DNA from 2 places in the Paenibacillus sp. YAF4_2 genome. Region 2 is predicted to be linked to the other one. Evidence: predicted binding sites of a transcription regulator. Region 2 holds the regulator's gene; the other holds the start of a gene.
What was found. Region 2 encodes Rex, which represses fermentation and respiration genes when NADH is low (regulators of the CRP and FNR family bind a similar motif). Its sites were predicted from a motif close to TTGTGAAATATTTCACAA; they were not measured.
Positions count from the first base shown of each region.

Region 1: the regulator Rex is predicted to act here: its motif matches at 2,974-2,991, upstream of nadA (quinolinate synthase NadA).

Region 1 is NZ_JBFRCT010000016.1:7,749-24,325, reverse strand. It holds gene AB4Y93_RS27090 (ABC transporter ATP-binding protein) at 1-749, shown strand, start outside; gene AB4Y93_RS27085 (ABC transporter permease) at 756-1,850, shown strand; gene AB4Y93_RS27080 (ABC transporter permease) at 1,847-2,809, shown strand; gene nadA (quinolinate synthase NadA) at 3,057-3,995, shown strand; gene nadB (L-aspartate oxidase) at 4,039-5,655, shown strand; gene nadC (carboxylating nicotinate-nucleotide diphosphorylase) at 5,648-6,532, shown strand; gene AB4Y93_RS27060 (type III pantothenate kinase) at 6,529-7,299, shown strand; gene hslO (Hsp33 family molecular chaperone HslO) at 7,304-8,203, shown strand; gene AB4Y93_RS27050 (foldase protein PrsA) at 8,222-9,196, shown strand; gene cysK (cysteine synthase A) at 9,354-10,292, shown strand; gene AB4Y93_RS27040 (anthranilate synthase component I family protein) at 10,396-11,961, shown strand; gene pabA (aminodeoxychorismate/anthranilate synthase component II) at 11,995-12,576, shown strand; gene pabC (aminodeoxychorismate lyase) at 12,573-13,454, shown strand; gene folP (dihydropteroate synthase) at 13,451-14,317, shown strand; gene folB (dihydroneopterin aldolase) at 14,382-14,768, shown strand; gene folK (2-amino-4-hydroxy-6-hydroxymethyldihydropteridine diphosphokinase) at 14,746-15,297, shown strand; gene AB4Y93_RS27010 (helix-turn-helix domain-containing protein) at 15,249-15,458, shown strand; gene dusB (tRNA dihydrouridine synthase DusB) at 15,519-16,535, shown strand.
Region 2 is NZ_JBFRCT010000002.1:696,704-713,280, forward strand. It holds gene dinG (ATP-dependent DNA helicase DinG) at 1-2,008, shown strand, start outside; gene AB4Y93_RS07405 (redox-sensing transcriptional repressor Rex) at 2,005-2,664, shown strand; gene AB4Y93_RS07410 (amidohydrolase) at 2,645-3,946, shown strand; gene AB4Y93_RS07415 (cell wall elongation regulator TseB-like domain-containing protein) at 3,946-4,479, shown strand; gene AB4Y93_RS07420 (hypothetical protein) at 4,606-5,145, shown strand; gene AB4Y93_RS07425 (AAA family ATPase) at 5,138-6,634, shown strand; gene AB4Y93_RS07430 (3-hydroxyacyl-CoA dehydrogenase family protein) at 6,840-7,712, shown strand; gene AB4Y93_RS07435 (acetate/propionate family kinase) at 7,712-8,920, shown strand; gene AB4Y93_RS07440 (DnaD domain protein) at 8,959-9,639, shown strand; gene AB4Y93_RS07445 (helix-turn-helix transcriptional regulator) at 9,919-10,785, opposite strand; gene AB4Y93_RS07450 (glycoside hydrolase family 127 protein) at 10,923-12,896, shown strand; gene AB4Y93_RS07455 (TIGR00266 family protein) at 12,975-13,814, shown strand; gene AB4Y93_RS07460 (DUF1572 family protein) at 13,838-14,194, shown strand; gene AB4Y93_RS07465 (NUDIX hydrolase) at 14,208-14,657, shown strand; gene pyrE (orotate phosphoribosyltransferase) at 14,714-15,250, shown strand; gene mtnB (methylthioribulose 1-phosphate dehydratase) at 15,310-15,960, opposite strand; gene AB4Y93_RS07480 (2-hydroxy-3-keto-5-methylthiopentenyl-1-phosphate phosphatase) at 15,962-16,577, opposite strand, start outside.

The DNA.
Region 1 (16,577 bases), on a different contig from region 2:
GTATGAAAGGTGATCAAGGGAAACAGGTGCTGGATGGTATCAGCCTTAATGTACGAGCTGGTGAGATTTTAGGTATTGCAGGTGTAGACGGGAACGGACAAAGCGAACTTGTTTATGCGATTACTGGAATGAGAGGCGTGTCAGGCGGGAGCGTTAATATGAATGGCCGCGATATTACGAATCGATCGCCTCGCCAAGTGTCACTCTCCGGCGTAAGCCATATTCCAGAGGATCGTCATAAGCATGGTCTGGTGCTTGATTTTACACTAAGCGAGAATATGATTCTCGGCAGTTACTTTGATCCGCAATTCGGCAAGAACGGCTTCATCGATTTCAAGGCGATGGATGTACTGGCAGATAAACTTGTTAATGAATTTGATGTTCGTGGTTCAGGTATTCATGCGAAAGCCCGTTCTTTGTCCGGCGGTAACCAGCAGAAGGCGATTATCGCCCGGGAGCTGTGGAAAAATCCAGATCTCTTAATTGCTGTACAGCCTACACGGGGGCTTGATATTGGTGCAATCGAGTACGTACATAAACGGCTCATTGAAGCACGTAATCAAGGAAAAGCTATTCTGCTTATTTCGTTTGAGCTGGATGAGCTGTACTCCTTGTCGGACCGAATTGCCGTTATGTACGAAGGCCGCTTAATGGGTGAAGTGGATGCTGATCATCGTGATGATCAACAGCTTGGCCTGATGATGGCTGGTGATGCAGCAGCAGCTGCTACAGCAGAAGGGAGGGGGTAGTACGATATGAATACGATGAGAAAAATATTCGACAAGTCATCCTTTCTGGTGCCGCTTGTCGCAATCATTCTAGGTCTCATTTGTGGCGGGCTTGCGATGCTCGCCGGTGGATATGATCCGATTCTAGCTTACTCCTCTCTCGTGAAGAAGCTGTTTGGCAGCCCTTACGACATCGGTGAAGCGATTCGTGCCATCACACCACTTATTTTTACAGGGATTGCAGTAGCATTTGCTTTCCGTACGGGCCTCTTCAATATCGGGGCAGAAGGCCAATTTATGATGGGCATGACAGGAGCAACGATCGTTGGTGTTACGCTTGATTTGCCATGGTACCTCCATGCACCTCTTGCGATTATTGTTGGTGGTCTGTTTGGCGGCCTGTGGGCGGCGCTCTCCGGTTATTTGAAAGCTGCACGTGGTGTAAATGAGGTTATTTCCTCGATTATGCTGAACTGGATTGCGCTTTTCCTCTCTAACTATATCGTGGGTACATATCTCGTTATGGAAGGGCAGCAGAAATCGAAGCCAATTCATGAATCAGCGCTTGTATCGATCAAATGGTTGTCCGAAAGTATGGGTAATGCCCGTATGCATTGGGGTACATTATTTGCGATTATTGGCTTAATCGTCTTTTATGTGATCTTGTGGCGTACGAAAAAAGGTTATGAGCTTCGTGCAGTGGGTCTCAACCCGAACGCTGCGCTGTATGCCGGTATGAACGTTAACCGTACAATCATCACTTCGATGTTTATCAGCGGCGTGTTCGCCGGTCTTGGAGGCGTCTTTGAAATTCTAGGCGTGTTCGGCTACCAGACGGTAATGGCTGCATCATGGGGGTATGGGTTTGACGGTATCGCTGTAGCACTTCTTGGCGGCAATACACCAATTGGCGTATTCCTTGGTGCTGTTCTGTTCGGCGGATTAAGCTATGGTTCGGCGGGTATGAGCTTTGGTGCAAATGTACCGCCTGAGATTGTTCGTATCGTTATTGGTTCGATTATCTTCTTCGTCGCTTCGCATGGTTTGGTGAAATTCTTCCTTAAACCATTTATGATTCGCCGTTCGAATAAGGGCAAATCGGAAGGAGGCGGTGCACGATGAACGCATTAGATACAATTGGTCAATTAATAAGCATTACGCTAGTCTTCTCGACAGCGCTTATCTTCACCGGCCTTGGTGGACTCTTCTCAGAGCGATCGGGTGTCATTAACATCGGTCTTGAAGGACTTATGATTTCAGGCGCTTTCGCTGCTGCAGTTATCACTGACCAAGCCATTCAGGGCGGCATGAAGCATGGTGCTCCTTGGCTTGGATTGCTTGCCGGTCTAGTCTTTGGCGTAATAGTCTCACTGCTGCATGCTGTAGCAACGATTACGTTCCGTGCAGATCAGACCATTGTTGGGGTCGTTATTAATATCTTGGCAGCAGGGCTCGCCATTTATCTGACCAAGAACTTGTACGAAGGCTCCGGACAGACTCCAACACTGGAGTACGTATTTAATCCGGTTGCTATACCAGGTCTCTCCGATATTCCATTACTGGGTAAAGGGATCTTCACCGCATATCCAACAACTTATATTGTGATTGGCGTTGTTATTCTCAGCTACTTCGTGCTGTACCGTACGACCTTCGGCCTTCGTCTGCGTGCTGTAGGTGAGCATCCAAGCTCGGCGGATACGGTTGGCATCAGCGTAACCAAATACCGCTATATCGGCGTTATGCTGAGCGGCGCTTTAGCTGGTCTCGGTGGCGCAACAATCGCGCTCACGACAACAAGCAACTTTGCTCATAACACGATTTCCGGACAAGGCTTTATTGCGATAGCGGCTGTTATTTTCGGCAAATGGAATCCGCTTGGTGTTGCCGGTGCGGCGATCTTCTTCGGGATGGCGCAGGCACTTCGGAACTGGGCGCAGTTGTTCGAGTGGTCGCATCATATTCCGAATGAGTTCTTCTATATGCTGCCGTATTTACTGACCCTTATTGTTTTGGCAGGGGCAGTGGGACGTTCGTCAGCACCTAGTGCGCTTGGTGAACCGTACGATCCAGCAAAAAGGTAAGGAAGTTCGTGTTTTTTACGCTAAGTCCTCTTCTCTGTCCTTATGCGAAATTCGCAGGCGGAGAAGAGGGCTTTTTCTTATTTAATGCATTGACAGCATCCTGCACGTGGAGTAAATTAAACCTTAACAAATCAATCACATTTAAGCCATTGACTTGACTGAGTTTGTGCATCAATTCACAAAGTCGGTAAGCCATTAATCGGAATGGGACTCACCACCCATCCCTCATAAGAGGAGAGGATCAACTGTGGAAGCGCTGGCGCTGGAACGCAAGGCGGAACAGAATCGTGAACTGCGTGAACGGCTCATGCAATTAAAGAAAGAACGAAATGCAATTATTCTGGCTCATTACTATCAACGGGATGAAATTCAAGAGGTTGCGGATTTCCGCGGGGATTCTTTCTTGCTCGCTCAGAAGGCTGCAGAGACTGATGCGGATGTTATCGTCTTTTGCGGGGTTCATTTTATGGGAGAAAGCGCGAAAATTCTTGCTCCTAACAAAACGGTTATTATTCCTGACGAACGTGCCGGCTGCCCGATGGCAGACATGGTTAACGTGGAAGGCTTGCGTAAGCTGAAAGCACAGCATCCTAACGCAACCGTTGTCACTTATATCAATTCTTCCGCAGACATTAAAGCAGAGACGGATATTTGCTGTACATCAGCGAATGCCGTTAAAGTGGTAAACTCGGTAGAAGGCGATGAAGTGATCTGGGTACCGGACAAAAACCTGGGCCACTACGTGCAGCAGAATACAGACAAAAAGATGATTATCTGGGAAGGCTACTGCAACACGCATGATATGCTGACGGTGAAAGACGTTGAGGAAATGAAGGCGAAATACCCGAACGCGCAATTCGTTGTGCATCCGGAATGCCGTCCTGAGGTTGTGGAGCTTGGCGATTTTGTCGGCAGCACGACAGCTATTCTTAAATATTGCAAGGAATCGGATTGTCAGGAGTTTATCGTTGGTACAGAAGATGGTACTGGTTACCAGCTTCGTCTGGACAGCCCGAACAAAACATTCCATTTTGCATCCAAATATTTGGTTTGTCCGAACATGAAAGTGAACAACTTGAAGAAGCTGGTGAAATGTCTCGAAACCATGCAGCCTCAAATCTACGTTCCAGAGCATGTTGCGGAGCAAGCCCGTAAGTCCCTGGAGCGCATGTTACTCGTTAAATAGGAGGAGCATGCGCTACTCCTATGCTTGGAGGCGCATTATTAATATGATACCAAGATACCTCGTTGACCTGTCGTTAGAGGACTTGCCAGTTATAGAGAAGGACGTACTTGTGATCGGGGCCGGCATTGCCGGTCTTTTTACCGCATTATTGGCAAGTGAGAAGAACCATTCGGTCTTAATGATTACGAAAAAATCTTTGCTCGACAGCAATACGCGTTACGCTCAAGGGGGTATCGCTGCGGTTATTTCGGATGACGATTCACCGGCCTATCACCGCGAGGATACGCTTATTGCAGGCGCAGGTCTTTGCTCAGAAGATGCGGTTAATGTCCTTGTCCATGAAGGTCCAGGAGGCGTCAGCAATCTCATCAGCATGGGTACACAGTTCGACCTTGAGAACGGTGAATTTGCGCTTACCAAGGAAGGGGCGCATAGCCAGCGTCGTATTCTTCATGCGAACGGAGACGCAACAGGCTTTGAAATCGTACGCGCTTTGTCGGAAAAAGCAACAGAGGATCCAGGCATTGACGTGTGGGATGATCATTTTGTCATCGACCTCGTGACACAGGATGGCGAATGCTGTGGGGCGATCGTTCAGAAGCCGGACGGGCAGCGTCTATACGTGCGGGGCAAAGCAACCATCTTGTGTTCCGGTGGAACAGGTCAGCTGTATCGTTATACGACTAATCCGGATGTAGCAACCGGAGATGGTGTTGCTATGGCTTACCGTGCAGGTGCGCTCATTCAAGATATGGAATTTGTTCAATTCCATCCGACTTCCCTTTGTTATCCGGGTGCACCACGCTTCCTCATCTCCGAGGCAGTTCGGGGCGAAGGTGCGATTCTGCGTAATATTCGGGGCGAGCGTTTCATGGATCGTTATCATGCTCAGCTTGAGCTTGCACCTCGTGATGTTGTCGCACGCGCTATTGTCAGTGAAATGGAAGAGACAAAGTCGACGTTCGTGTATCTCGATGTGACGCATGAATCGGCAGATATGGTGAAGCATCGTTTCCCGAATATCTATGAGTTCTGTCTGCAGTATGGACTGGACCTGACAACAGACTGGATTCCAGTTGCACCTGCTGCCCATTATATGATGGGTGGAGTCAAAACCGATTTAAACGGGGAAACCAATATAAGAAGGCTGTTTGCATGTGGGGAAGTATCGTCTACCGGCGTACATGGAGCGAACCGTCTTGCAAGCAATTCATTATCTGAAGCAATCGTATTTGGCAAACGCATTGTTGACAGCATTATCAAGCTCTCGGAGCTTGAGACAAAACCGGTAATCGAAGTGGAGCAGCCGCGAAGTAGTGCGCCGATGCAGGCCGTTGTAGAGAAGCGGCTCAAGCTGCAGAAGGTTATGGTTCGATACGCAGGTCTTCGCCGTAACGCTCAAGGTCTTGAGAGAGGTCTTGAAGAGCTGAAGCGGCAGCTGCCATTCTTCCAATCGGTTCTGACGAAGCGGGAGGAATACGAATTTGCCAACCTGCTGACCTGTGCGATTCTAACAACTGAATCAGCACTGCAGCGGGAAGAAAGCCGGGGTGCGCATAGCCGGGAGGATTTCCCGGAGAAGAACGACGCAGTATGGCGTAAGCATACCATTCTGCACCGGCTGCAAGGAATGACAGAGGAGCGAATTATTCATGTTTGATACAACGTTCGGTACCTATAATCACGCCCTGCGCGAGCTAATCCGCGGCTGGCTGGCTGAAGATATCGGCAGCGGCGATATTACAACAGCGACGACCATTCCGATGGGTTCGCAGTCAACTGCCGTTATCCATGTGAAGGAGAGCGGCATAATTGCCGGCCTTCCAGTTGCCCGACTCGTATTCGAAGTAGTTGATGCGTCGCTTCAGTTCGAAGCGAAAGTCAGCGATGGCGAGTATGTAGAGAAAGGCACCGTTATTGCTACTGTTGAGGGAAGCACACATAGTTTACTGACTGGTGAGCGTCTCGCGCTTAATTTGATGCAGCGGCTATCGGGTATTGCGACGAAGACCAATGCTTTTGTTGCAGCGCTTGAGGGCTTGCCGGTACGGCTTGTCGATACACGCAAAACAACGCCAGGTCACCGGATGCTGGAGAAGTATGCGGTCCGTGTTGGCGGAGGAGCTAATCATCGCTTTGGTTTATATGACGCCGTAATGATTAAAGATAATCATATTAAAGGTGCGGGTGGCATTCGCCAGGCAGTCGAAGCATCGCGTGCTGCAATTCCTCATACAATGAAGATTGAGGTAGAAACTGAATCCTTTGAGCAGATTGAAGAAGCACTCGCTTGCGGCGCGGATATTATTATGCTCGATAATATGGCCCCTGCGATGATGACGGAAGCCGTGAGTCGTATAAAAGCCCATTCTCCGCATGTTATCGTTGAAGCATCGGGTAATGTGAGGCTGGATACCGTTCGTGCGATTGCGGCCTGCGGTGTAGACGTTATTTCCGTTGGGGGATTAACCTACTCGTTCAACGCACTTGATATAAGTCTTGATTTGAATGCGAAAAAAGGGGGCGCTCCTACGTGATTTTAGTTATCGACGTCGGCAATACGAACATCGTTTTGGGCGTCTATAAAGGCAAGGAACTGCTTCATCATTGGCGGCTTAGCACGAACCGTTCGGCAACCGTGGATGAGTATGGCATGAACATGCACAATTTGTTCCATTATGCGGGTATTCGGATGGAGCAGATCGAAGGCGTTATTATTTCCTCGGTCGTTCCGCCGCTGATGCGTGCGCTTGAGCAGCTGTGTATGAAATATTTGCGCAAGACACCACTAGTCGTTGGTCCTGGTATTAAGACAGGTCTTAATATCCGTTATGAAAATCCGCGTGAGGTCGGCGCAGACCGGATTGTAAACTCGGTAGCAGGTATTGTGAAATATGGCGCGCCGCTTATCGTTGTTGATTTTGGTACAGCGACGACCTTTGATTATATTGATGCATCCGGCAGCTATCTGGGCGGAGCTATTGTGCCAGGTATCGGCATTTCGACTGAGGCGCTGTATCAGCGTGCGGCTAAGTTGCCACGTATTGAGCTGGTGAAGCCGAAGAGTGTCATTGGCCGCAACCCGGTTACTTCGATGCAGGCAGGCATTATCTACGGATACGCTGGACAAGTAGATGGTATCGTCAACCGAATCCGAAAAGAATTTCAAGTAAGTCCGCGCGTTGTCGCAACAGGCGGACTAGCAGAGTTAATTAGTTCGGAATCGGAAACGATAGAAGAAGTTGATCCACTTCTGACGTTAGAAGGGTTACGCATAATTTATGAACGGAATCAGGAGGGATAGAGGAATGGAGCAGTTACCAGACGTACTCGTTCGGGGTACGGCGTGGGGAGGTAAAATTCGCGTATTTGCAGCCCGCACAACCCAGCTTGTATCTGAGCTTCAGCATCGCCATCAGACGCTGCCGACAGCAACGGCCGCATTTGGTCGCACGGCAACAGCCGCAGCCATTATGGGCGCGATGCTAAAGGGTGAAGAGCAGCTGACTGTAAAAGTAAAAGGTGACGGTCCAATCGGTCAAATCGTCGTTGACGCTAATGCACATGGTGAAATACGGGGTTATGTCGATAACCCGGATGTGCTGCTTCCTAGTAATGAGCACGGGAAGATCGATGTCGCTGGCGGCGTCGGCCGTAATGGATACCTTCATATTATTAAGGACCTTGGTCTTAAGGATCCTTATCTCGGCAGCGTGCCGATCGTTTCGGGTGAGCTGGCTGAAGATTTCACCTATTATTTTGCCGTATCGGAGCAGACGCCTTCCGCAGTTGGACTTGGTGTGCTTGTGGAAGCAGACGGCAGTGTTATTCATTCCGGTGGATTTATTGTACAGATCCTGCCGGGACTAACGGATGAGGAGATTACTCGTCTCGAGCAGGCTGTTGGTTCGATGCCGCATGTGACAAAGCTGCTTGAACAAGGAGAGACACCAGAAGGAATACTGCGCCGGCTTGTAGGTGATGAGCTGCACATCCATGATTCGCTGGATTTGAAGTTCCAGTGCAAATGCTCGCAGGAGCGGGTGGAGCAGACGCTGATCAGCCTTGGAGTATCGGAGCTGGAGCAGATTATTGAGGAAGATGGCAAGGCAGAGGTAGTCTGCCATTATTGCAACGAGGCTTATACGTTTGACCCTGTACAGCTGAAGCAGCTGATTGATCAGGCAAAGCCAAAGCTTGTGCAATAACGCGGGGGCATTGGGGAAATGAAGAAATACGGGGTAATAAAAGCAGTTGTCGTTCTTCAAGCGATTTGTATGATTGTCCTAAGCGTGGCTGTCATTGTGAAGTTGTCTCCGTTCTCGGATGATCCTGAGCAGCATGATCCTGATTCGGAGACAAAGGCACAGACGGGTGATACGCCAAATGATTCGGATTCTGTGCGAAGCGATGGCATTGCGGCTGCGGTAGGAGGCATCCCAATTACAACGGCTGAGCTGGAGAGCCAGCTTGAGAAGCAATACGGGAACACCGTACTTCGAACGATGATGGTTCACAAAGCGATTGATTTAGAAGCAGAAGCGAAGCGGCTAAGTGTATCCTCTGAAGAAGAGGAGCGGGAGCTGGCTTCGATGATCGAAGGGTACGATAGCGAAGATGTTTTTTATAACGTGATGAAGGAACAGCTTGGCATGTCGAAGAATGATGTACGGGAAGATGTCAGATACCGCTTGCTGCTGGAGAAAATCGCTGTATTAACGGTCGATTTGACCGAGGTGGAGATTGAGAATTACATAGCAGCGAATCCAAGGCAATTTGCTGATCGGCTTAGGCTGCATCTGCAGTGGATTGTGACGGACACAGCGCAAGAGGCGAGTGATGTGCTGGATCTTTTATCAGATGGTGCCTCATTTGATGAGCTAGCAAGCACTTACTCAATGGATAGCAACACGTCTGATTCCGGCGGCGATCTGGGTCTTATCGATTCGGATGATCCTTTCTATGATGCTGATCTGCTGGATGAAGCAAGCCGGCTCCAGACAGGAGAGACAACAGGTCCCATTAAGGTCGAGGATGGCTATGCAGTAATCCGGCTAGTCGAGCGGGAGAAAACGGAAGGCCTGACCGGTCGTGTTCTGTATGAGAAGGCACGGCAGGATTTGGCGCTATCGAAAGCCAAGCCGCTTAATGAGATCGAGGATGATTTACTTCACAAATATGACGCGACAACGACCCCTTAGAGCACTAATATAATCATCCAGAAGCCGCCCCCGAGCGGTTTCTCCCTTTTATTGTAAATGCAAGAAAGAAACTATTGACAACGGATATAAGAGATTGATAATATGATATTAGGAAAAAACCAACTAAATTAGTCGGAATAAGGAGGCAATTATTCTCATGGCTAGAATTGTAAACAGCGTAACTGAACTCATTGGTGACACACCACTTGTCCGTTTGAACCGTCTTGTGCCAGAAGATAGCGCCGAAATTTATGTAAAGCTTGAATACCAAAACCCAGGTGCAAGCGTTAAAGACCGTATTGCAATCAGCATGATCGAAGTTGCTGAGCAAGAAGGCCGTCTGAAACCAGGCGATACAATCGTTGAGCCTACCAGCGGTAACACGGGTATCGGTCTTGCAATGGTAGCAGCAGCTAAAGGCTACAAAGCGATTCTAGTTATGCCTGAGACAATGAGCATTGAGCGTCGCAACCTGCTTCGTGCTTACGGTGCAGAGCTTGTTCTGACTCCGGGCTCCGAAGGAATGAACGGTGCTGTTCGCAAAGCAGAAGAGCTGGCGAAAGAGAACCCTTCGTATTTCATTCCGCAACAATTCAAGAACCAAGCGAACGTAAAAGTTCACCGCGAAACAACAGGTCCGGAAATCGTTGAAGCGATCAACTCCCTCGACGGTAAGTTGGATGCATTTATTGCGGGTATCGGTACTGGCGGTACAATTTCAGGTACAGGCGAAGTATTGAAAGAGAACTTTAAAGGCATTAAGATCTATGCAGTTGAGCCAGCTGCTTCCCCGATCCTTTCGGGCGGCAACCCTGGACCTCACAAAATTCAAGGTATTGGTGCTAACTTTGTACCAGATATCCTGAACCGTGAGATTTATGACGGCGTTATTACAGTTGAGAATGAAGAAGCATTCGAATATGCTCGTCGCGCTGCGAAAGAAGAAGGTATCTTGTGTGGTATTTCTTCCGGTGCTGCGATCTTCGCTGCCCTCAAAGTAGCGAAAGAACTGGGCAAAGGCAAACGTGTTATCGCAATTGTTCCTTCGAACGGTGAACGTTACCTGTCCACGCCATTGTTTAACTTCGAGAACTAATTTAGACCTATATGAGCCCCCATTCCTTGGAATGGGGGCTTTTTGACGTTTACGGGGGCTTTTTGTATACTTAGCAAATCATACCTGATCGGAGGAAATGAATATGTTCACCGCACCCCGGCAATGGGCCTTATGGCAGGCGGAACGAAAATATACGACCCTGCCGTTGTTAAAGCGTATTCCGCTTGGATCGGTCACGGTCGACTCATGGGAGTCGGCATGGCGCGCGGCTTCTCCACATGCTTTTGTTCTGGAAAGCGGCAAGGACGGACGTTACACTTATTTGGGGCTGCGCCCGGAAGGCATTATTCGCGGGAAAGGGCTGCATGCACAATCGGAAGAGCGGGATCTGCAAGATCATGTTCTGGCGGAACAAAGCTGGGAAGGAAAGCCCCTTGAGATTATGCGCCGCTGGATGGAGCCTTATCGATCTCCAAAGCTTGCGGATGGGCCTAAATGGACGGGGGGGTGCGTAGGCTATTGGAGCTACGATGTGGTCCGTTCGATTGAACGTCTGCCAGAGCTTTCGGCGGATGATACAGGACTTCCGGATTATTTGTTCCTGCGCATGAACAGGATCTGGATTGTGGATCAGCAGGAGAAGATGCTGTACTGCGCTGTCCATACGGCTGTTAATGGAGAAGAAAATGATGAGCAGCTCAAAGCCTGCTATGAGAAGGCAACAGCACAAGCTGATGAGATGGAGGCATTCTGGCAGGAGCACATTCAGCGGCAGGATGGCGAGGCTGCATCTATTCGCGAGGAGCGGAGACGGTTCCTGGAAGGCGACAGCCTGCATATCGATGTGGAGTCGGTAGAGGGCATCACTTCACCATTCCGTAAAGAAGCTTTTATGGATGCTGTGCAGCGTATTCAGCAGTATATCAGCCAAGGTGATGTATTCCAGGTGAATTTGTCTCAGAGGCAGAGCCGGGAAGTCACTGCCTCACCAGAGGAGTTGTACGAGTGGCTTCGTATTTTTAATCCGTCGCCTTATATGGGTTTCCTGCGCTGCCCGGACTTTCAGCTTGTCTCAGCATCTCCTGAGCTCTTAGTCGAGCAGAATGGCAATAAGCTGGCATCACGACCGATTGCAGGCACACGCCGCCGCGGCAGATCGGAGACAGAAGACCGGTTGATGGCGGAGGAGCTCCGTACAAGCGAGAAGGAGCGGGCAGAGCATATCATGCTCGTCGATCTTGAGCGTAACGACCTTGGGCGTATATCGGAATTTGGTACGGTTAAAGTCGAAGAGCTGATGGTTATCGAATATTACTCCCATGTTATGCACTTGGTGTCACAGGTGGAGGGGCGTTTGGCGGAAGGAAAGGATGCCTTTGATGTCATCGCGGCGACATTCCCGGGAGGAACGATCACTGGCGCACCAAAAATCCGTACTATGGAAATCATTGAAGAGCTTGAGCCGGTCCGGCGGGGACCTTATACGGGATCGCTTGGATGGATTGACTATAATGGCGATATGGAATTTAATATAATTATAAGAACGATGGCGGTGAAAGACGGTATCGTACATATTCAGGCGGGAGCAGGAATCGTCATTGATTCCGATCCGGAGCGGGAGTATTACGAATCGTTAAATAAAGCGAAGGCATTATGGAAGGCGATTCAGTATAGTGAACGATTTGCAGAGCGGACAAGCCGGACATAGTGCAAGGCGATACACAAAGGGGGAGCAGGAGCGATGATTCTAGTAATTGATAATTATGATTCGTTTACGTACAACTTGGTGCAGTATTTAGGTGAACTAGGTGAAGAGGTTGTCGTAAAGCGGAATGACGAGATTGATCTCGCTGGTATTGAAGCACTGAAGCCCGACCATATCCTGATCTCGCCTGGACCTTGCTCTCCGAATGAAGCAGGCATCAGCCTGTCGGTCATTGAGCATTTCAAAGGTATTATTCCGATCTTTGGCGTATGCCTTGGCCATCAGTCAATCGGACAAGCATTTGGCGGCGATGTTGTGCGCGCGGAGAAATTGATGCACGGCAAAACGTCTGAAATTTTGCATGACGGTAAGACGATTTTTGAAGGAATCCCATCCCCTTATACGGCTACTCGTTACCACTCTTTGATTGTGAAGCGTGAGACGCTTCCGGATTGTCTCGAGATTAGTGCGGAAACGGCGGAAGGCGAAATTATGGGACTGCGCCATAAAGAATATCCGATTGAAGGCGTACAGTTCCATCCTGAATCAATCATCACGCAGCATGGACATGCAATGCTGCGCAATTTCTTGAAACGCCGGACGGGCGCGACGCGATGAAGATCGCGCTGAACGGAACGGTAATGGAATCTGGTGAAGCTGTGATCTCGATTTATGATCACGGCTTTTTGTACGGTATGGGGTTATTTGAGACGTTCCGGACCTACGGTGGCAGGCCGTATTTGCTGAAGCAGCATATGAAACGGCTTAAGGCGGGCTGTGAGGCCATCGGTATCCGGTATAATCCGGATGTCAATGCGCTGCAGGCGATGATTACAACTCTATTGGAAGCAAATGGGCTCAATGAGGGATATATCCGCCTCACCATTACGGCTGGCATTGGCGAGCTTGGTCTTCCAAGCAATGATTATGAGCAGCCGACAGAGCTTATGCTTGTTAAGGCACTTCCACCTCATAATGAGCGGTTGTATGACGAAGGTAAGGAATTACGTCTGCTAAGGACAGTAAGGAATACCCCGGAAGGGGCCTTTCGTTTAAAATCACTCCATTATATGAACAATATAATTGCAAAGCGGGAATTGCTGGCAAGTGGTGCCTCCGCTTCAGCAGAAGGACTTATGGTAAGTCATGAGGGCTTGCTCGCGGAAGGTATCGTTAGCAATCTGTTTTTTGTGCAGTCGGACATTATTTATACCCCTTCCACGGATATTGGCATTTTGCCAGGTATTACGAGGCAGCGGGTAATAGAGCTCGCACGCGAGCGGGGCTATACCGTTCGGGAAGGACACTATTTGTATGATGAACTTCTAGCTGCGGAGGAAGTCTGGTTGACAACTTCCATTCAGGAGCTCGTACCGGTTACGCGGTTAACCGATGAGGCAGGCAGCAGCGTCATAGTTGGTAACGGATCAGCTGGACCAGTGCTGCGTGAGCTGCTGCTTGCTTATCGTGAAGATACGGAGGCACAACAACGATGAGCGAATGGGGACAACAAGGCTATAAGCCAACTTTTTGGAATAGAAGCTATGAGTTAGACGGCGGCATCAAGCTGGAGCTTGGGAAACGCACACTCATTATGGGGATCTTGAATGCCACGCCGGATTCCTTTTCGGATGGTGGGCGGTACAATCATGCGGAGGCTGCGGCTGAGCGTGCAGCCGCTATGGTAGAGGAGGGCGTCGATATTATCGACATCGGTGCCGAATCGACGCGTCCCGGCTTTGAGCAGGTCAGCGTTGAGGAGGAGCTTCGCCGCCTGCTGCCCGTAATTCGGGCCGTACGCGAAGCGGCACCTCACGTGCCGATCTCAATCGACACGTACAAGGCAGAGACCGCGCGCCTGGCGCTTGAAGCGGGCGCGCATATTATTAACGACATCTGGGGTCTGAAGTATGACCCCTTTATGGCGGCCGTTGCGGCCGAGTATGGCTGTCCCGTCATTATCAGCCATAACCGTCCAGCCCGGGACTACAGTGATCTTGTCCCGGATGTGCTCGCCGACCTGCAGGCGAGCGTGGCTATAGCGCTTCAAGCTGGCGTTGAATCAAGCCAGATTTGGCTCGACCCGGGTCTTGGCTTCGCCAAAGATCATGACGACAACCTCGAATTTATGGGCCGGTTGTCGGAACTAACAGAGCTTGGGTACCCGGTGCTACTGGGTACCTCGCGCAAACGATTCATCCGGCAGACGCTGGGCCTGCCGGTTGATGATCTGGCTGAAGGTACCGCGGCGACGACGGCGCTTGGTATTGCACAAGGCTGCCAAATCGTGCGCGTACATGATGTACGTGCCAATAAGCGGACGGCGATGATGACTGACGCCATCATGTACCGCAAATAAATGCGCTGACAGCGGTGGCGATACTCGGCCGCAGCTCTAATAGAAAGCGAGGAATCGGAAGGCAATGGACAGCATGATAATGAAGGGCATACAATTTTACGGCTATCACGGTGTTTTTCCTGAAGAAAATCGGCTTGGACAGAATTTTATCGTCGACCTTGACCTAAAGCTCGACCTGGAGAAAGCGGCGGCAACGGATGACTTGGAAGCAACCATAAACTACGCTGAGCTGTACGAGCAGGTCAAATCCGTCGTGCAGGGAAAGCCTTATAAATTAATTGAAGCTTTAGCTGGCGGCATTGCAACGCGGGTTTTGGAAGCTTATACTATGATAAATGAAGTGACGGTTCGCGTAACAAAGCCAAATCCGCCGTTTGAGATTCATTTCGAAGGAGTTACAATTGAGCTCCGGCGTAAGCGGGATGGGAATGGACGTGTTGTCCGTGCCTAACACGATTGCTCAAGCGTATATTGCACTAGGCTCCAATCTTGGTGATCGCGAGGAACTGCTTAGGCAGGCGGTAGAACGTCTTAAGCAGCAGTCTGGCGTTCAGATTGTAAAAGTATCGGGTATTTACGAGACAGACCCTGTCGGCTACACGGATCAGCCTGCTTTTCTTAATATGGCGGTGTCTGTTAAGACTTCTCTTTCGCCGAATGAGCTGCTTCATGCCTTATTTGATGCAGAACAGCTTCTTGGCCGTATCAGAGATATTCGCTGGGGACCTCGCACCATAGATCTAGATCTGCTGTTATATGGAGATGTAACGATGGATGATGAGGAGCTGACGCTGCCTCACCCCCGTATGATGGAGCGGGCATTTGTGCTTGTACCACTTAGGGATGTCATCGATTCTTCGCATCCTCTGCAGGACCTTGTTTCGGTCTCTGCGGCAGCGGCGCTTCAGGATGGAAAGGAAGGCATCAAGTTATGGAAAATCACCAATTGGCTCAGCGAGTCCGAGCGTTTCGGAAGCTGAAGGGCTACACCCAGCAGGAGCTGGCGAAGGTATTAGGCGTATCTGTAGCGGTTCTTGGATCGCTGGAGCGGGGAACACGTAAGCCTGATGCACGGCTTCTGACGAATATAGCGAATACGCTAGGCATCAGCTATGAAGAATTAATGGATACGGAATCATAACGTACCTTACATATGACGAACTAGACTTCATCACTCAGAGAAGGAGGATACAGAAACAGCATGTTGAAAATCGGAGATATTGAGATGAAAAATAACGTCGTGCTAGCACCGATGGCTGGCGTATGCAACCCGGCTTTCCGTCTCATTGCCAAAGAGTTCGGAACCGGTCTTGTATGCGCAGAGATGGTCAGTGATAAGGCGATTCTGCATGGCAACAAGCGTACGATGGAAATGCTCTTCGTAGATGAGCGGGAGAAGCCGCTTAGTCTGCAAATTTTCGGCGGCGACCGTGAGTCGCTCGTGGAGGCTGCGAAAGTTGTCGACCAGCAGACCAATGCCGATATTATTGATATTAATATGGGCTGTCCGGTACCTAAAGTGACAAAATGTGATGCAGGCGCCCGCTGGCTGCTTGATCCGAATAAAATATATGAAATGGTCTCGGCTGTTACCGCTGCTGTCAGCAAGCCGGTTACGGTTAAAATGCGGATCGGCTGGGATGATGAGCATATCTTTGCTGTCGATAACGCGAAAGCTGTCGAAAGCGCAGGCGGCAAAGCTGTCAGCGTGCATGGACGTACTCGTGAGCAGCAATACACGGGTAAGGCGAATTGGGACATTATTCGTGATGTGAAGCAAGCGGTATCCATTCCCGTTATTGGTAACGGTGATGTTTTCTCGCCGGAAGATGCCCGCCGCCTGCTTGAACATACTGGCTGCGACGGTGTTATGATTGGCCGTGGCGCGCTTGGCAACCCGTGGATGCTGTACCGTACTATTCAGTACTTATCGACAGGCGAACTGATGCCGGATCCGCTTCCTCGTGAGAAGATGGAAGTTGCCATCCTTCATATGGACCGTCTTGTCGCGCTCAAGGGCGAAGCAACTGCGGTGCGTGAGATGCGTAAGCATCTGGCTTGGTACTTGAAAGGACTTCCTGGCGCAGCTCGCGTGAAGGATGTCATTATGGAAGAAACAGGCCGCGACAAGCTTGTCGAAATACTGGATCAATACATTTCTTCTTTGGATGAAGAAGAGTTGACCTCTATTGGCGGCGGTTCCCAAACCGCTCATTAAGAAGGAGAGAGGATCATCGGCCCCTAAGCCGTTGGTCCTCTC
Region 2 (16,577 bases):
TGAAGCGGGGACAGGAACCGGCAAATCACTTGGTTATCTGATTCCATCTTTGTATTACGGGATTAAACAGGAAAGTAAAATTGTTGTAAGCACCCATACCATCAATTTGCAGGAGCAGCTGAGGCATCGAGATGTACCGCTTCTTCGCGAGATACTGCCTTTTGATTTCCGTGCCTCCATCTTTAAGGGAAGAGGCAATTATTTATGTCTGCGTAAATTTGAAAGTAAAATTAATACCAAGGATCTAGTTGCTCCCATCGATGATGCGATTACAGCTTCTCAAATGGTGGTCTGGCTCAGCGAGACTGAGACCGGAGATCAAGAGGAGCTCAACTTCGGCAATAAAGGATCTGACTTCTGGTCGACGGTGGCCAGTGACGCGGATTCCTGTTTAAATCGCCAATGTCCATGGTTCAAGCGTTGTTATTATCACCGCGCGAAGCATGAAGCCAATATTGCTGATGTATGCATCACGAATCATTCCATGCTGTTTACGGATGTTCAAGCGGATCATAGGCTTCTTCCATCGTATAGCCACTTAATTATTGATGAGGCTCATCATGTAGAAGAGGTAGCCGGCAAACATCTTGGCATGCAAATTAATTACTTCTCCTTAGCACATCAAACGACAAGACTATTTAAAGATAATCGTTCTGGTCTCTTGCCAGCACTTAGACTGCGTTTGCAGCAGGAAGATGATGAGCGGGTACAAGCATGGACGGAAACCATTGATACGGTTATTCCGATCTTCCAAGACGTCAAGGAGCACTGGGATAAGCTGTTTGAGCTCTTATATGCCTTTGTTGGCGAGTCTGGAGAGGCCGGTAATGATAACGGTCAGGCGGTTTGCCGATTGCGCAGTGACACCCCTCCGGCAGGCTGGGACGATGTATTGAATATAGAAACAAATGTGCATACCGAGCTCAGCCGGGTCGTTAAGACAGTGGATAAAATGGCATCGGATATTAAAGAAAGACTCGATGACCAGACAATTCAAGGACTTATCACAGATCTCAATGGCGTTGTTCGTGATTTGACTAGAGTAAAGGATGATCTGCGTACCTTCCTCAAGATGGAGCAAAATTCGGAAGTGTATTGGATTGAAGCGAGCATGGCTTACCGCTATCGGTCTGTTCATCTTTATGCTGTTCCGGTAGATGTCAGCAAACAGCTTCAGCAATATTTCTTTGATGTGAAGGACAGCATTGTGCTTACTTCTGCAACATTGTCTGTTCATAAATCGTTCCAGTATGCGGAGGAGCAGCTCGGACTAGAAGGTTTTGAAGAAAATAATCGGCTCAAGACCGTTCAGCTTCCTTCGCCGTTCAATTATCGTGAACAGGCTCTGGTCATTATTCCGCGTAATTTCCCAACTCTAAAAGGTGCTGGGGGCGATCAGCAGTTTACTACTATGTTGGTGGACTCGCTTGCGGATGCAGCAGTAGAAACAAAAGGACGCATGCTTGTGCTGTTCACTTCATATCGGATGCTGAAGCAGGTCTATGAGCCACTTAAGGAAGCCTTGGCAGGCTCGGGTATTCAAGTGCTAGGACAAGGTATTGACAGCGGTAACCGGACAAAGCTCACGAGACGGTTCACCCAGTCGCCCGAAACGGTTTTGCTTGGCACTAGCAGCTTCTGGGAAGGGGTAGACATTCCAGGTGAGGCATTGACCTGCCTTGCGATCGTCCGTTTGCCTTTCCAACCGCCGAATCATCCGCTAGTTGAAGCAAAGTCGGAGCTATTGCAGAAGCAAAAGCAAAATCCGTTTATGAAGCTATCGATTCCACAAGCGGTTATCCGCTTCAAGCAGGGCTTCGGAAGACTTGTTCGTACGACGAAGGACAAGGGGATTGTTATTATCTACGATACGCGAGTCATTGATACGTATTACGGCAAACATTTCCTCTATTCATTGCCTGGTCCAAAGATTGAAACCATGCATACGGATCAGATGGTAGCGCGAATGCGGGAATGGCTGCAATCGGAAGAGGGGGCAAACGGGTGAAGCAGGCGAAAATATCAGAGGCCGTCGTCAGACGGCTGCCCATCTATCTGCAGGTGTTAAACGAATTGTACAACCGTGAAGTACAAACCGTTTCCTCGCAGGAGCTGGGACTCAAGCTAGACCTCAATCCCGCCCAAATTCGGAAGGACCTTGCTTATTTCGGTGATTTCGGCCGTAAGGGTATTGGGTACGACGTCTCTTATTTGATTGAGAAGATTCAACAGATTCTAAAGCTTGACCAGCGGATTAATGTTGCACTTGTTGGTGCCGGTAACTTGGGACATGCATTGTGTAATTACAATAAGTACTCGAAAGACAATATGAAAATTGTCGCCGTATTCGACGATCATCCAAGCAAGATTGGGACAATGATTAATAATCTGCCGATTATGCCAATGGAGAAGCTGAAGGCTGTCGTAGAGGAAAATAATATCCGGATCGGCATTATTACCGTTCCCGGTCCGGAAGCGCAAAATGTAGCGAATCAGTTCGTAGAAGCGGGTATTGAAGGGATCTTGAATTTTGCTCCGGCTATATTGCGGTTACCAGAGCATATCCGGATTCACCACGCAGACTTTACAAGAGAACTGCTGAGCCTAGCTTATTATTTGAATAAAGAAAGGAATGAACTTGAAGATGGCTCAATTATGGATTGAAAATGGCCTGTTTGTCACGATGAATGATACCAATTCGGTCTTCAGGGGACACATGGTTGTAACCGATGATCAGATTACATATATCGGTGAGACAGCTCCAACTGGGCTGGATGAACAAGTGGAACGATTAGACGGCAGCAAGCTTGCTTTTATGCCGGGCCTTATTAATACACATGGCCATGCGGCTATGTCCCTGCTCCGTGGTTACTCTGATGACCAAAACCTGCAAGTATGGCTCGAGCAAAAAATGTGGCCGATGGAAGGCAAATATATCGATCAAGATACTCGTGCAGGCAGTGCTTTGGCTATTGTCGAGATGCTGAAGACGGGTACAACAGCTTTTGTTGATATGTATGACCGAATGGACCAAGTGGCAGCAATGGTTGAGCAATCGGGTATTCGCGGCTGTTTGACACGTGGTGTTATTGGTCTTTGTTCCGAGGAGATCCAGCAGGCGAAGCTGACAGAAGCAATTGCTTTTGCGCGAGATTGGAACGGTAAAGCGGATGGACGAATTACAACGATGATCTCACCGCATGCCCCTTATACTTGCCCACCGGATTACATTGAAAAATTTGTTCAGGCTGCTCATGATTATGATTTGCCTGTTCATACCCATATGTCCGAGACGCTTGCCGAAGTGGAGCAAAATGTCCGGGATTACGGTTCTCGTCCTGTCGAGCATCTGGATAAACTGGGCTTTTTCTCGCGGCCGGCACTTGTTGCTCATGCGGTACATTTGAATGATGAAGAAATTGCATTGCTGGCTGACCGTAAAGTAGCTGTATCCCATAATCCTGTCAGCAACCTGAAGCTGGCAAGCGGCATAGCTCGAGTACCTGAACTGCTGCGCGCAGGCGTTACCGTGTCGCTTGGTACGGATAGTGTTGCGAGCAATAACAATTTGGATCTGTTTAAAGAAATCAAATTTGCTGCGCTGCTCCACAAAGGAGTATCCGGTGATCCAACCGTTATCCCTGCGATGGAGGCTTTACGCATGGGTACGGTATATGGTGCACTTTCCATATGGCAGGAAGAAAAAATTGGCCAGTTGGTTGAAGGCAAGAAAGCAGACTTCATTGCCATCGACATAGAGCAGCCTCATTATTATCCCTTGACAGATATCGTATCGCATCTTGTTTACTCCGGTTCAGGACGAGATGTTAAACATGTGTGGGTGGATGGCCGTAAAGTTGTTCAAAATGGTGAGTGTACGCTAATGGATGAAGAGAAAATCCGTTACGAGGCACAAGCAAGCTTCGAGCGGCTGCTGAAAGCATAATGAGGGCGACATCTAAAAAACGTTCTTCGGTCATGAATCCGAAGCGCTGGCTGGCTGTGATTCTTGTTGCCTTGCTGGCTGTTATCGCGATTGTAGTCATGTACTACAATACGATTCAAAAGCCATTCTGGGACTCTGAGAGTCCGATCCGCGAGCAAGCTCAGAAAGCAGCAAGCTTGACCAAAGTTACGTCCATCACGAAGCAGGTTTGGGATACGACTTCTTGGATCGTGAAGGGCGAGAATGACGCGGATGAAGTGATATACGTATGGTTAATTGGCCCGGATAAGGCCGTGCAGATTGTCAAGGAATCTGAAGGTGTACTTAAAGCCTCAATTAAACAAGCTGTGCTGAAAGCCAAACCGGCTGCAGAATTCAAACGAATTCAGCCGGGTACGTTAAATGGACAGCTTGTGTGGGAAGTCTTCTATTCAGAAGGCCATAATCCCGAGAAATACAGCTACGCATTCTACGATTTCCGTACGGGAACTTTTGTGAGTGAGTATCATCTTCCTGCCAAAACAGCGAGCTAGCCGCGCAAGCGGCTGGCTCCTTTTCCTGTTTTTACACCGTCCCTTTGATGTCGATATATGATATACTTTCGTATGGCAGAGATGATATACGAAGTGATATATAACGAGTTAAGAGGAGGAGTAAGAATGAAACTTCGCATTGTCCCATTCGTGTTGTCCGCTGTTGCTACAGCATTGCTGCTGTTTGGCGGGTGGATGTTATATAAGCAATTTGCTGTCGTTTCTCCTTTTCAGAAGTCTATTGGACAGGTTGAAGGTGTCGCCTCGGCGAATGCTCCTACTATAGATCAAGATCATGTGTCGGTTCAGGTTACACTTGAGCCGGATGCGAAATTGAAAGATGTCTATGAAAACATTGCAAAAGAAGGCAAGGACGCTATTGGCAACCGCGAATTGCAGCTTGATATTACAAATGCAGTTCCCAGTGGTCAATTAGATAAAGTATGGTCTTCGGTCTTATTCGATGTTGCGGAAGCGATGGAGAAGAAGAATTATTCCGAAATTCCGAATGCCCTTCAAAAAGCAGCTGCTGCGAATGCAGGAGTTCGTTATGAAACAGCACTCGATGATAATAATGTCTATATTACGCTGAAGGATGATACCTCGACGAAGTATGTAGTACTTCCGCGCGTTCCAGCGCAGCTGGAGGTGTCGACTTATGCGTAAATATGTGATTGAGATCGCAGCTGGCTTTGGTTTGATGTTGTTTATTTTCCTGGCTTTTAAAGGAGTTAATGTGATGCCCGTCTTGTTACTTGCTGCATTAGGAGCGGGGGTATGGTTCTCTACGCGCGGCAAAGGCCGGATGATGGCTAGTTCAGGGTCGAAACGCAGCAAAGAGCTTCGTCTGGAATCGATGAGCTTTGACCAGATTGGCGGACAGGATCGAGCAAAACAAGAGTTGATTGAAGCCCTTGATTTTCTTGTTAAACAAGAGGAGATCGCAAAGCTGGGTATCCGTCCGATGAAAGGGATTTTGCTGACGGGCCCTCCAGGGACTGGTAAAACCCTTCTTGCGAAGGCTGCTGCTCATTATACCGATTCGATTTATTTAGCTGCCTCCGGCAGTGAGTTTGTTGAGATGTATGTGGGTGTAGGTGCAGGACGGATTCGTGATTTGTTTAAGGAAGCAAGGGAGAAAGCGAAAAAAGCCGGTAAGAAAAGTGCCGTTATCTTTATTGATGAGATTGATGTCATTGGCGGTAAACGAGACGGCGGTCAGCATAAAGAATATGATCAGACGTTGAACCAGCTGCTCACAGAGATGGACGGTATACATTCTGATGAAGCACCACGTATTCTCATCATTGCTGCAACGAACCGGAAAGAAATACTCGATAGCGCTTTGCTGCGTCCAGGCCGATTCGACCGTCATATTGGAGTTGAACTGCCGGATAAAAAAGGGCGCCTTCATATTTTGCGTCTGCATGCAGCGAACAAATCGCTTAATGAAGGTATTAATCTGGAGCGTATTGCTTCTGAATCATTTGGTTTCTCAGGTGCACAGCTGGAGAGCGTGATGAACGAAGGTGCAATCTACGCTATGCGTGAGAGCAGTGAGACGATTCTGGAGTCTCATCTGGCAATGGCAATTGATAAAGTGATGATGGGTGAGAAAACAGACCGGGAATCAACAGCTGAGGAACGCGAACGCGTGGCCCTTCATGAACTGGGCCATGCGATCTCAGCAGAGCTGGTGCGTCCAGGCAGCGTCTCGCAGGTTGCTTTATCCCCGCGTGGTCAGGCGCTTGGATATGTCCGTCATAACCCGCAGCAGGATCGATATTTGTACACGAAGGATTTTCTGGAAAGCCAAATCATGATTGCACTTGGTGGTGCTGCAGCGGAAGAAATTTTTTACGGTGGCCGCAGCACAGGCTCCCGTGGTGATTTTGACCAAGCGCTGAACATTGTTCGGACAATGGTCGAATCTGGGCTGACTGAGCTTGGCATTATTGATGCGAACATGATGACTCCCGATAAATGGGCAAATATTACGAGCTCCATTCTGAATGAGCTGATGATGAAGACGAAAGCCATGCTGGAAGCAAGAAAAGAAGTGTTTACTCAGTCGCTGGACGTGCTGATTCGAGAAGAAACGCTTAGCGGCGATGAGTTCCGGACATTACTAAGTCAACTGTCAAAAAGCGCATAAGAATAAGGCTTCTAAGCATGGAAAAATATACAAAAAGAACGGCAGGGTGTTAGACCTGCCGCTCTTTTTGGTGTTCACCAAATTAACACCAGTTGCCTTCTTTATTTGTGTAAAAAAGGTTATAATGGATTTGATCGAGAGGTAAAGAGAATGATTCTCAATGCCGAAAAAAGAGAATAGCTACAAGGGGAGAAACAAAAGAATTATGGTTATTAAAAAAATTGGTGTCATCGGCGCCGGAACAATGGGTCAAGGAATTGCAGAAATGCTTGCTTCTAAAGGGCTGGATGTGTATTTAATCGAAAGCTCTGAGGAACGCTTAACATACGGTATGCAAATGATTGAGCTCAACTTAGATAAGCAAATCGAGAAATGGGCTCTAACGCAAGCTGAGAAAAAACTGATCCTGAATCGTATTCATCCTTGCCAGACGTATAACGAACTGGCTGACTGCGAACTGGTCATTGAATCCATAACAGAAGATCTGGAAAGCAAGAAGCTCGTATTTAAACAGCTGGATGAGATTTGTAATGAGTCAGTTATTATTGCAAGCAATACCTCCACGTTAAGCTTAACGGAGCTGGCAAGTGTAACTAGCCATCCTGAGCGTGTCATTGGCCTCCACTTTATTTATCCCGTATCCAAGATCGACCTAGTCGAGATTGTGCGTGGTCTGAAAACCTCCGATGCTACATTTGATGCGATGAAAGAATTTGTTGATGAAGTCATCCAGAAAAAAGGAATCATGGTGTTCGAGTCTCCAGGCTTTGTGACGACTCGCCTTATTTGTCTGTTCATTAATGAAGCCCTTCATGTGCTTGAGGAAGGCGTTGCATCGGCTGAAGATATCGATAATGCCATGCGAATCGGTTATTCCTTCCAGAATGGTCCGTTCGAAATGGCTGACCGATTTGGACTTGATTCCATCCTTGCTGCACTTGAGCGCATGTTCCGGGAATACGGGGAGCTGAAATACCGTCCGTCCATTGTATTGAAGAAAATGGTACGCGCTGGGCATCTTGGTGTGAAGTCTGGCGTAGGATTTTTCAAATATGACAAGGATGGGGACCGTATCTAATGAAAGTACTCGTAATTAATGCAGGAAGTTCCTCGCTGAAATATCAGCTTTATAATATGGAGACGGAAGAAGTGCTTGCAAGCGGGCGTGTAGAGCGGATCGGCATGGATTCTTCGATCGTTACTCATGAGTCTCCAGGCAAATCAGATGTTACACAAGTTAGTGAGATTCTTGACCATGTCACTGCGGTTAAAAAAGTTGTAGATATGTTGATTCATCCTGAGCATGGTGCTGTAAAATCAATGGAAGAGATTGATGCCGTTGGTCATCGTGTTGTCCATGGCGGCGAAGTGTTCAGGAGCTCGGCGCTTGTTACAGCTGATGTGAAGCAGGAGATCCGTAAGCTATTTGATCTTGCTCCACTTCATAACCCGGCCCATATGATGGGGATTACCGCGGTAGAAGCGAATATGCCGAATGTGCCGCAGGTGGTTGTATTTGATACAGCCTTCCATCAATCGATGCCTAATACTTCTTACCTGTATCCCATTCCTAAAGTCCTGTACCGTCGTCACAAAGTACGTCGTTATGGCTTCCACGGGACATCGCATCAATATGTGAGCCAGCAGGCTGCTGACTTCCTTGGCAAGCCGCTTGAATCGCTGAAGATGATCTCCTGCCATATCGGTAATGGAGCGAGCTGCACGGCGATTCTGGATGGCAAGTCATTTGATACAAGCATGGGTATGACACCTCTTGAAGGTTTGATGATGGGTACGCGCAGCGGTGATCTTGATCCCGCTATCGTTCCTTATGTTATGAACAAAGAAGATTTGACCTTGAATGAAGTGAACTCCATGCTTAATAAACATAGCGGCTTGCTCGCGATCTCCGGGATCAGCAGCGACATGCGTGAAATTGTAGAAGCAATGGGCGAAGGTGATACGAATGCCAAGCTGGCATTTGATATGTATACGTATCGTGTACGCAAATACATTGGTGCCTATGCCGCAGCGATGAACGGTGTAGACATTATCTTGTTCACAGCAGGCGTTGGCGAGAACTCGAATGTTCTGCGCAAAGCAGTATGTGAAGGTATCTCGTTCCTAGGCGTTGAGTTGGACGAAGAGCGTAATAATGTACGCAGCAAGGAAGTACGCCAAATCTCGACGGATATATCACGTGTGAAAGTTCTTGTTGTTCCCACGAACGAAGAACTGCTGATTGCCCGTGATACGTATACGATTGTAAAAGGCGATTCGAAATAATCGAATAGAGTAGTTAAGCTTCGGAGGGATCGGTTATTATGAGCAACGAAGACATGTGGAAAGCCTATTCGCGCGGCATGGCGGCCGTAATGAATGAGGGCGGAGTGCATGTGTCTGCACTGCTGCTCCGCTCATACCGCCACTTGAATCTTTCTGAGGCTGAAGTGATGCTGCTCTTGCAGCTGATGTTGTTCCGTGAATCGGAAGGCATTGAGTTCCCGACGATGGAGCAGCTCGCAGAACGGACAGGGTCTACAGAACGAGTTGTTGAAACAACCATTGGTCGGCTGATGAAGGAAGGCTTCCTTACGATTGATGAGCAAATTGATTCCATGTCGGGCATCCAGTCGGAGACGTATAACTGGAGCGGGTGGATGCTGAAGGCTGCAGAATGGGCAGCAGAAGAAAAGCGGGAGACGAGGAAGGCAGAGCGCCGAACGGTGAAGCGGGCACCTGATCCTGGCAATATATTCTCCGTCTTCGAGCAGGAATTTGGCCGGCTGTTATCACCGATGGAATGTGAGACGATTACAGGATGGGTGGATCAGGACCGGTATCAGGATGAGTTGATCCGTTTTGCCTTGAAGGAAGCTGTCTTTGCCGGCAAGCTTAACTTCCGGTACATCGACCGTATTCTAATTGAGTGGAGCCGCAATCGAGTGACGAATGTGGATGAAGCTCGCGCACATTCTCAGAAATTCCGTGGACCACGCGGGTAGCCATCATAACGATTATAACAAGCAAAAGCCTTGTATTCTCTTTTGGAGAGTACAAGGCTTTTTTTCATACCAGTGCTTAAGCAGCACAAGAGCTATACAAAGACCTGCAGCCGCAATAATGGAGAACATGGTTGTGCCTTTCAGTACTCCCAGAGGAAGAGCAGACATAAGCGCTTAATGTAATACCGCCAATATATCGGCCGGGGAATCAGCTAGTGTTGGCTGCATTGGCATTGTTCGGAGACGGATTCATCTTCTTATAACTCCTCTGTGGACTCGTTATGGTGAGAATTGCTTGCGATATCGCAGCGGCGAGATGCCCGCATAGGCTTTGAAGCAGTTCGAAAAATAAGGCTGGTGACGAAAACCGGTTTTATCCGCAATATCTGCAATCGACCATTCTGTCTTGATCAAGAGCAGCTTGGCCTGCTCTAACCGGTATCGATGTAAATACTCCATTGGAGAGCAGTGATAGATTTCTTTCATACATCTGACGATATAGTTGGGATGAAAATGTAAGGCTTCCGCCAGCACCGCATTGGTTAGATCCGATTGGTAATGCTGACGGATATAAGCCTCGGTTTTATTGGCAAGCTTCATGGCTCTCGAATCCGCATTGGAACGATCTTGTCTTTCCTCTAGTACACCAATCAGCTCTATAAATAATTGCTGCTCCAGCCAGTAGACACCTCTTTGATGCTCATTGGAATAGGCTAATAATTGGCTGAGATGCCGCTCTGCTAAAGCAAACTCTGGTGGTGCGGCATACTGGGGGAGATGGATGAGATATGGATTTTCCCAAGTTTGACGAATGGGCAGCGGCATACTGGCTGGATCCGATTCATGCTGTGCCCAATCACCTTTGAAGTCGAAATGAATCCAGTAAAAGTCGGTGTCAACCTCACAAGGCTTTATAGAATAGTGATACTTGTTCGGTAGCAAGAGCAGCGTTTCTCCTGCACTAACCTCCCACTGTTTATCTTCTTCTCCGATGTACAAGGTTCCTTTGACCACCCACAATAAATCAAACAAGCCGAGGTTCCTACGGTCAGGATGCTGGTCGCCAGGCTTGTACTCCGATAATCCGGTTGTAATGTAATAAGGGATAGGAGGCAGCTGTAAAGATATATAGGAGTCATCAATCATACGGTAAGCGCCTCCTCAGGCAGTGTTATATTTTATATAAAAGAAGGTCGTTTTATATGTAGTTTCCTTATCCTTTCGAGAATAAACTAGAAATCAGAAAGAATCAAATTTTTTATATTCGATCAGGAGGAACTTTCATGGTAAAGCAATTAAACGGACAGCTGGGAAGCAGCGAAGTACATATTAAGGATGCATTTTGGAATCGCTTTACCGAATTGGTACGTGAGACTGTAATTCCCTATCAATGGGATGCCCTGAATGACCGAATTGCGGATGCAGAGCCAAGTTATGCGATTCGTAATTTCCGCGTAGCGGCAGGGCTTGAAGAGCAGCCTTATGGCGGTATGGTGTTCCAGGACAGTGATGTGGCGAAATGGCTGGAGGCCGTTGGTTATTCTCTAGCGAATCATCCTGATGCAGAGCTAGAGCGTACGGCAGACGAAGTTATCGATCTCATTGCGATGGCGCAGCATGAGAACGGATATTTAAATACGTATTTTACAATTAAAGACCCAGGCAAACAATGGACCAATCTCTATGAAGCACATGAGCTGTATTGTGCAGGACATATGATCGAGGCTGCAGTTGCCTATTATGACGCAACGGGCAAACGCAAGCTGCTTGATGTGATGTGCAAATTTGCCGATTATATTGATTCGTTATTTGGTCTGGAGCCCGGCAAAATGAGAGGGTATGACGGCCATCAGGAGATTGAGCTGGCTTTAGTGAAGCTTTATCAGACGACAGGAGAAGACCGTTATCTGAAGCTTGCTCAATTCTTTATTGATGAACGTGGAGCGGAGCCGAATTTCCTGATTGAAGATATTAAACAGCGTGAAGGTTTCAGTCTTTGGTCAGGAAGAAAAATGCCTATTCCCAAGGTAGAGCACTTAGCTTATAATCAGGCGCATAAGCCCGTGCGTGAGCAGGATGTGGCCGTTGGCCATTCCGTCCGCGCAGTCTATATGTACACGGCAATGGCTGATTTGGCAAGATTAACAGGTGACAAGCAGCTTCTTGAGGCATGCCAGCGTTTATGGAACAACATGACCAGAAAGCAGATGTATATTACAGGGGGGATTGGTTCCACTCATCATGGCGAAGCCTTTTCCTTCGATTACGATCTGCCTAATGATACGGTCTATGCGGAGACTTGTGCGTCCATCGGCCTTATCTTCTTTGCACAGCGTATGTTGAAGCTGGAAGCAAAGAGCGAATACGCAGATATCATGGAGCGGGCGTTATTTAACAACGTAGCAGGCAGTATGTCGCAGGATGGCAAGCACTATTTCTATGTTAATCCGCTTGAAGTATGGCCGAAGGCTTCCGAGAAAAATCCGGGTCGTCATCATGTAAAAGCAGAGCGCCAGAAATGGTTCGGCTGCTCTTGCTGCCCTCCGAATGTAGCACGTCTGCTTAGTTCATTAAACGATTATATTTATACCGTATCTGCCGCAACAAATACGATCTATACACATCTGTTTATTGGCAGCATAGCTCAGTTCGAGCTTGATGCCGGCTCTGTCACATTGAAGCAAGAGTCAGAGCTGCCTTGGAAAGGGAATGTCCGTTTCGAGTTTACGGAAGTACCGGGTGCAGCAGTAACGCTAGCCCTTCGTATTCCTTCCTGGTGCAGGGAGAAAGCAGTACTCCGTATTAACGGCGAAGCAGCGGATTACAAAGCAGAGAATGGCTATGCTCTTGTTAATCGGAATTGGCAGCATGGAGATATTGTGGAGTGGGAGCCAGTTATGGAAGCGCAGCTGACGGCGGCTCATCCTGAGATTCGGGCAAATGCCGGAAAGGTTGCCATTGAACGTGGACCACTTGTCTACTGTCTGGAGGAAATCGACAACACTAGTCCACTTGCAGCCATATCCCTTGTGACATCATCGGCTCTGGAAGTAAACTTCGATTCGGAACTGCTTGGAGGAGCTATTGTGATTGAAGCGGAAGGCCGCTTGGATGAACAAGGATCCTGGCAGGAAGAAACGCCATATCGCCCTTATGGACAGCAGCAGGCTTCGCTACCGGTAAAATTGAAGGCTGTTCCGTACTATTTGTGGGGGAATCGTCAGCGTGGCGAGATGACCGTTTGGATTCGAGCATAGGGTTAAGTTGGAATAGAAGGGAGACATACGAAATTTTCGTATGTCTTTTTTGTTAGAAATGGGATGGATAATAATAGTATGATAGTGGTGTTAATTATTTATCAGGAGGGGATTTTGTTGAAAAGCAACCACGAAATCGATTATTTCATTCATGGCGACGATATGCAGTTTGTAGAAATTGAGCTGGATCCTTCAGAGACGGTTATTGCGGAAGCAGGAAGCCTTATGATGATGGATGACGGCATACATATGGAAGCGATATTTGGTGATGGCAGCGGTCAGTCTCAGAGCGGATTAATGGGCAAGCTGATGAATGCAGGCAAACGGATTTTAACGGGTGAGAGCTTATTTATGACGGCTTTTACGAACGAAGGCTCGGGCAAGAAGAAAGCAAGCTTTGCTGCACCATACCCAGGAAAAATCATTCCGATCGACCTTCACGCTGTTGGAGGTAAAATGATTTGCCAGAAGGATGCCTTCCTCGCTGCGGCGAAGGGAGTATCTGTAGGCATTGAATTCCAGCGGAAGATCGGAACAGGTTTCTTTGGTGGAGAAGGCTTTATTATGCAGAAGCTCGAGGGTGACGGCCTCGCCTTCATGCATGCAGGTGGCACGATTATCCGTAAAGAACTGAATCCGGGTGAAAAATTGCTTGTGGATACCGGCTGCTTAGTTGCCTTCACTCCTGGTGTTAATTACAGTATCGAGATGGTGAAAGGCGTTAAGACCTTCTTGTTTGGCGGAGAAGGACTATTCTTTGCAACATTAGAAGGACCAGGCTCCGTCTATATTCAATCGCTGCCGTTCAGCCGATTGGCGAGCCGTGTATTTGCTGCGGCTCCTCGCGGCTTTGGTACAGGCGGCAAGGATGAGGGCAGCGTAGCTGGCGGCATTTTTAACATGCTGAAAGGCGATTAATACGAATGATAGAGGAGATCTCCATGCCATATGATTTTAACCGGATGTGGTTAACGAATAAATTCAATATTTTGGAACGGGTTAATAAAGGGATTCTTTTTCAAGATTTTGTGCGAGATCGGGAAGCCGAATTAAAGCCTATCTTTATGAAGAGAGATGAGTTGGTGCTCAAATTCCGCTCTCGAATGCAGGTGGTTATGGATACCATTCAAACGATGGCTGATGAGCAATTTGAACGAACACAGATTATTCGCGGCAAGGAACGGACAAATCTGGATATGCTGCATCAATGCGCAGCACATTTTTCCGAGCATATGGGGCAAATCTTTTATATTGCGAAACAACAATTGAAAGAAGACTATATATCGACTTCAATCTAAGAGGAGCATGGCGATGCAAAGACATACTCATCTTGGGGTATATGGCATATTGATTAGAGATAATAAAGTGCTTCTAATAAAGAAAAGCAGGGGACCTCATACAGGAAAATGGGATTTGCCAGGAGGTTCTATTGAGTTTGGAGAAGAGCCTTATCAGACACTTCTAAGAGAATTTGAAGAGGAGACTGGGCTTACTGATGTGCAGGGATCGATACTCGATTCCTTATCGTACACCATCATTTATCCTTATCGCGAGAATATTATGGAGGAGCTTCACCATATCGGTATCCTATATGAGGTTCGATTGCTAAAGAATGACGTGGAGCTCAAGACAGATGGGGATGGTCAAGACTCCCTGGGTGCAGCCTGGATCGATCTAAACGATATTCAACAATTTCCTGTAACTCCATTTGTAGAAAAAACTCTCTTTAGCCGCATAGACAATTCAAGTAAGTTTTGCTAAACTGTTCGACGGTGCAATTTTATGGTATCCAACTTTCATGGAGAAGGGGACTATATATGGACAGAACAGAACTTGCAAGAGAGATTATCCAGACGTCAAGATTGACGGGAGAATTCAAGCTTCGTTCAGGAAAAACATCGAATCATTACTTCGATAAATACTTGTTTGAATCCAATCCCGTAATTCTAGCTGCGATTGCTGAACAGCTTGCACCCCTTGTTCCTGAAGGAACAGAAGTATTAGCCGGACTTGAGATGGGCGGTATTCCGATCGCCACAGCACTTTCCTTAAAGACGGGTATTCCAGTGGTCTTCGTTCGGAAGAGAGCGAAGGAGTATGGAACAAGCAAACTAGCAGAAGGTATGGATATTGCAGGCAAGAAGGTCTGTATTATCGAGGATGTGATCACAACCGGTGGTCAAGTACTGCTGAGTGCTGCCGATTTGCTTACTCATGACGCGGAATTGAAAGAAGTATTATGTGTCATTGAGAGGGACCCTGCCGGAAGAGCCAACCTGGAAGATGCGGAATTCGTGGTTCACTCCTTATTCAAGATGGAAGAATTATTTGAGTCTGAGGAAATAAGCCTATAAATAAAGAACTGGCCCTACTCGTAACGAACGAGAGGGCCAGTTCTTTTTCTATCTTCTTTTTATTTTTTGCCGTTCAGCATTTCCCAGCGATACACGTATTCGAACAGGAATTCGAACGCTTCAATATGACGTTTCGCTTCGAATGCATTTGCACCCCATGCGTAGATGCCATGTTTGCGAAGGATAATACCCGGGATCCGCTTGTCGAGACGCTCTGTTACTTCTGGAACGATACGAGGAATTTCTGCAAAGTTGGAGACAATTGGAATATCGATGTGAGCTTCCTCATCCCAGATGTTCAGTCCCTTGATCAGCTCAACGCCGTCTACGGGAACCGCTCTGCGCTCCCAGAACCACTCCGACATTACAGCACTATAAACGGAATGAACGTGGAAAATGGCTCCTGCACCTGTTAAACGGTAAATCTCATTATGAATCAACGTTTCAGCGGAAGGCTTTAGGTTTGTTGCTTCGCAGGCTTTGCCGTTCTTGTCTACGAACAGATAATCCTCTGGCGTATGTACGGTTTTGTCTTTGCCGCTTGCTGTAATGGCGAAATAGAATTCATCCGGCGTGAAGTCGCCTACACGTACCGACAGGTTGCCGCTAGTTCCGGCAAACCAGCCGCGAGAGGCGAATAGTTCTTTAACGCTGCGCAGGTCGGCGAGCGCTTGTTGTTTGTGTTCCAGCTTAATATCTGTAAAAGCCATATTAGACCGCCCTTTCTTTCTTCAGCTCATGCACAATATCATGGAAGGTTGTGAATTCGGTATGCGGGAGTCCAAGCTCCTTGCATTTTTCCGTAAGATAGTGGCGAGAGAACACGGTGTCAGCCAGCTTAGCACCTTCGAAGTCGGTTACACTGTCGCCGATAATGATTCGTTCGTATTCGCTTGCAGGGAAACGACGCATGATGGTTGTTTTACACATCCCGCAATCATTCGTACAATGTCCGTCGCAAGGATGCGGCCATGTAATCTCGATCTGTTCGCCGCTGAAATCACTGCCGTTGCAGTAGATATGATCCTCAGGAATACCGAAGCGGGCAAGAACGGGGAAGACAAAGAAGTCGATACCGCCGCTTGTCACGTAAAACTCAATTTGTTCATCCTTAGAATATTGAAGCAGCTCCGCGAAGCCGTCACGAATCTGAACATTGTTGATGCCATACTCGATAACTTCCTGCTGCTTGCAAGTAGGGAGAAGGCGGAACATTTGGCCTACACCATCACGGATCGAGATTTTCTGAGAGAGTACATTAGTTGCAATCTCTTCCCAGCCCGGCGGGTTGAAATGCTTAATAATCGCTACGATATTATCGTTGACG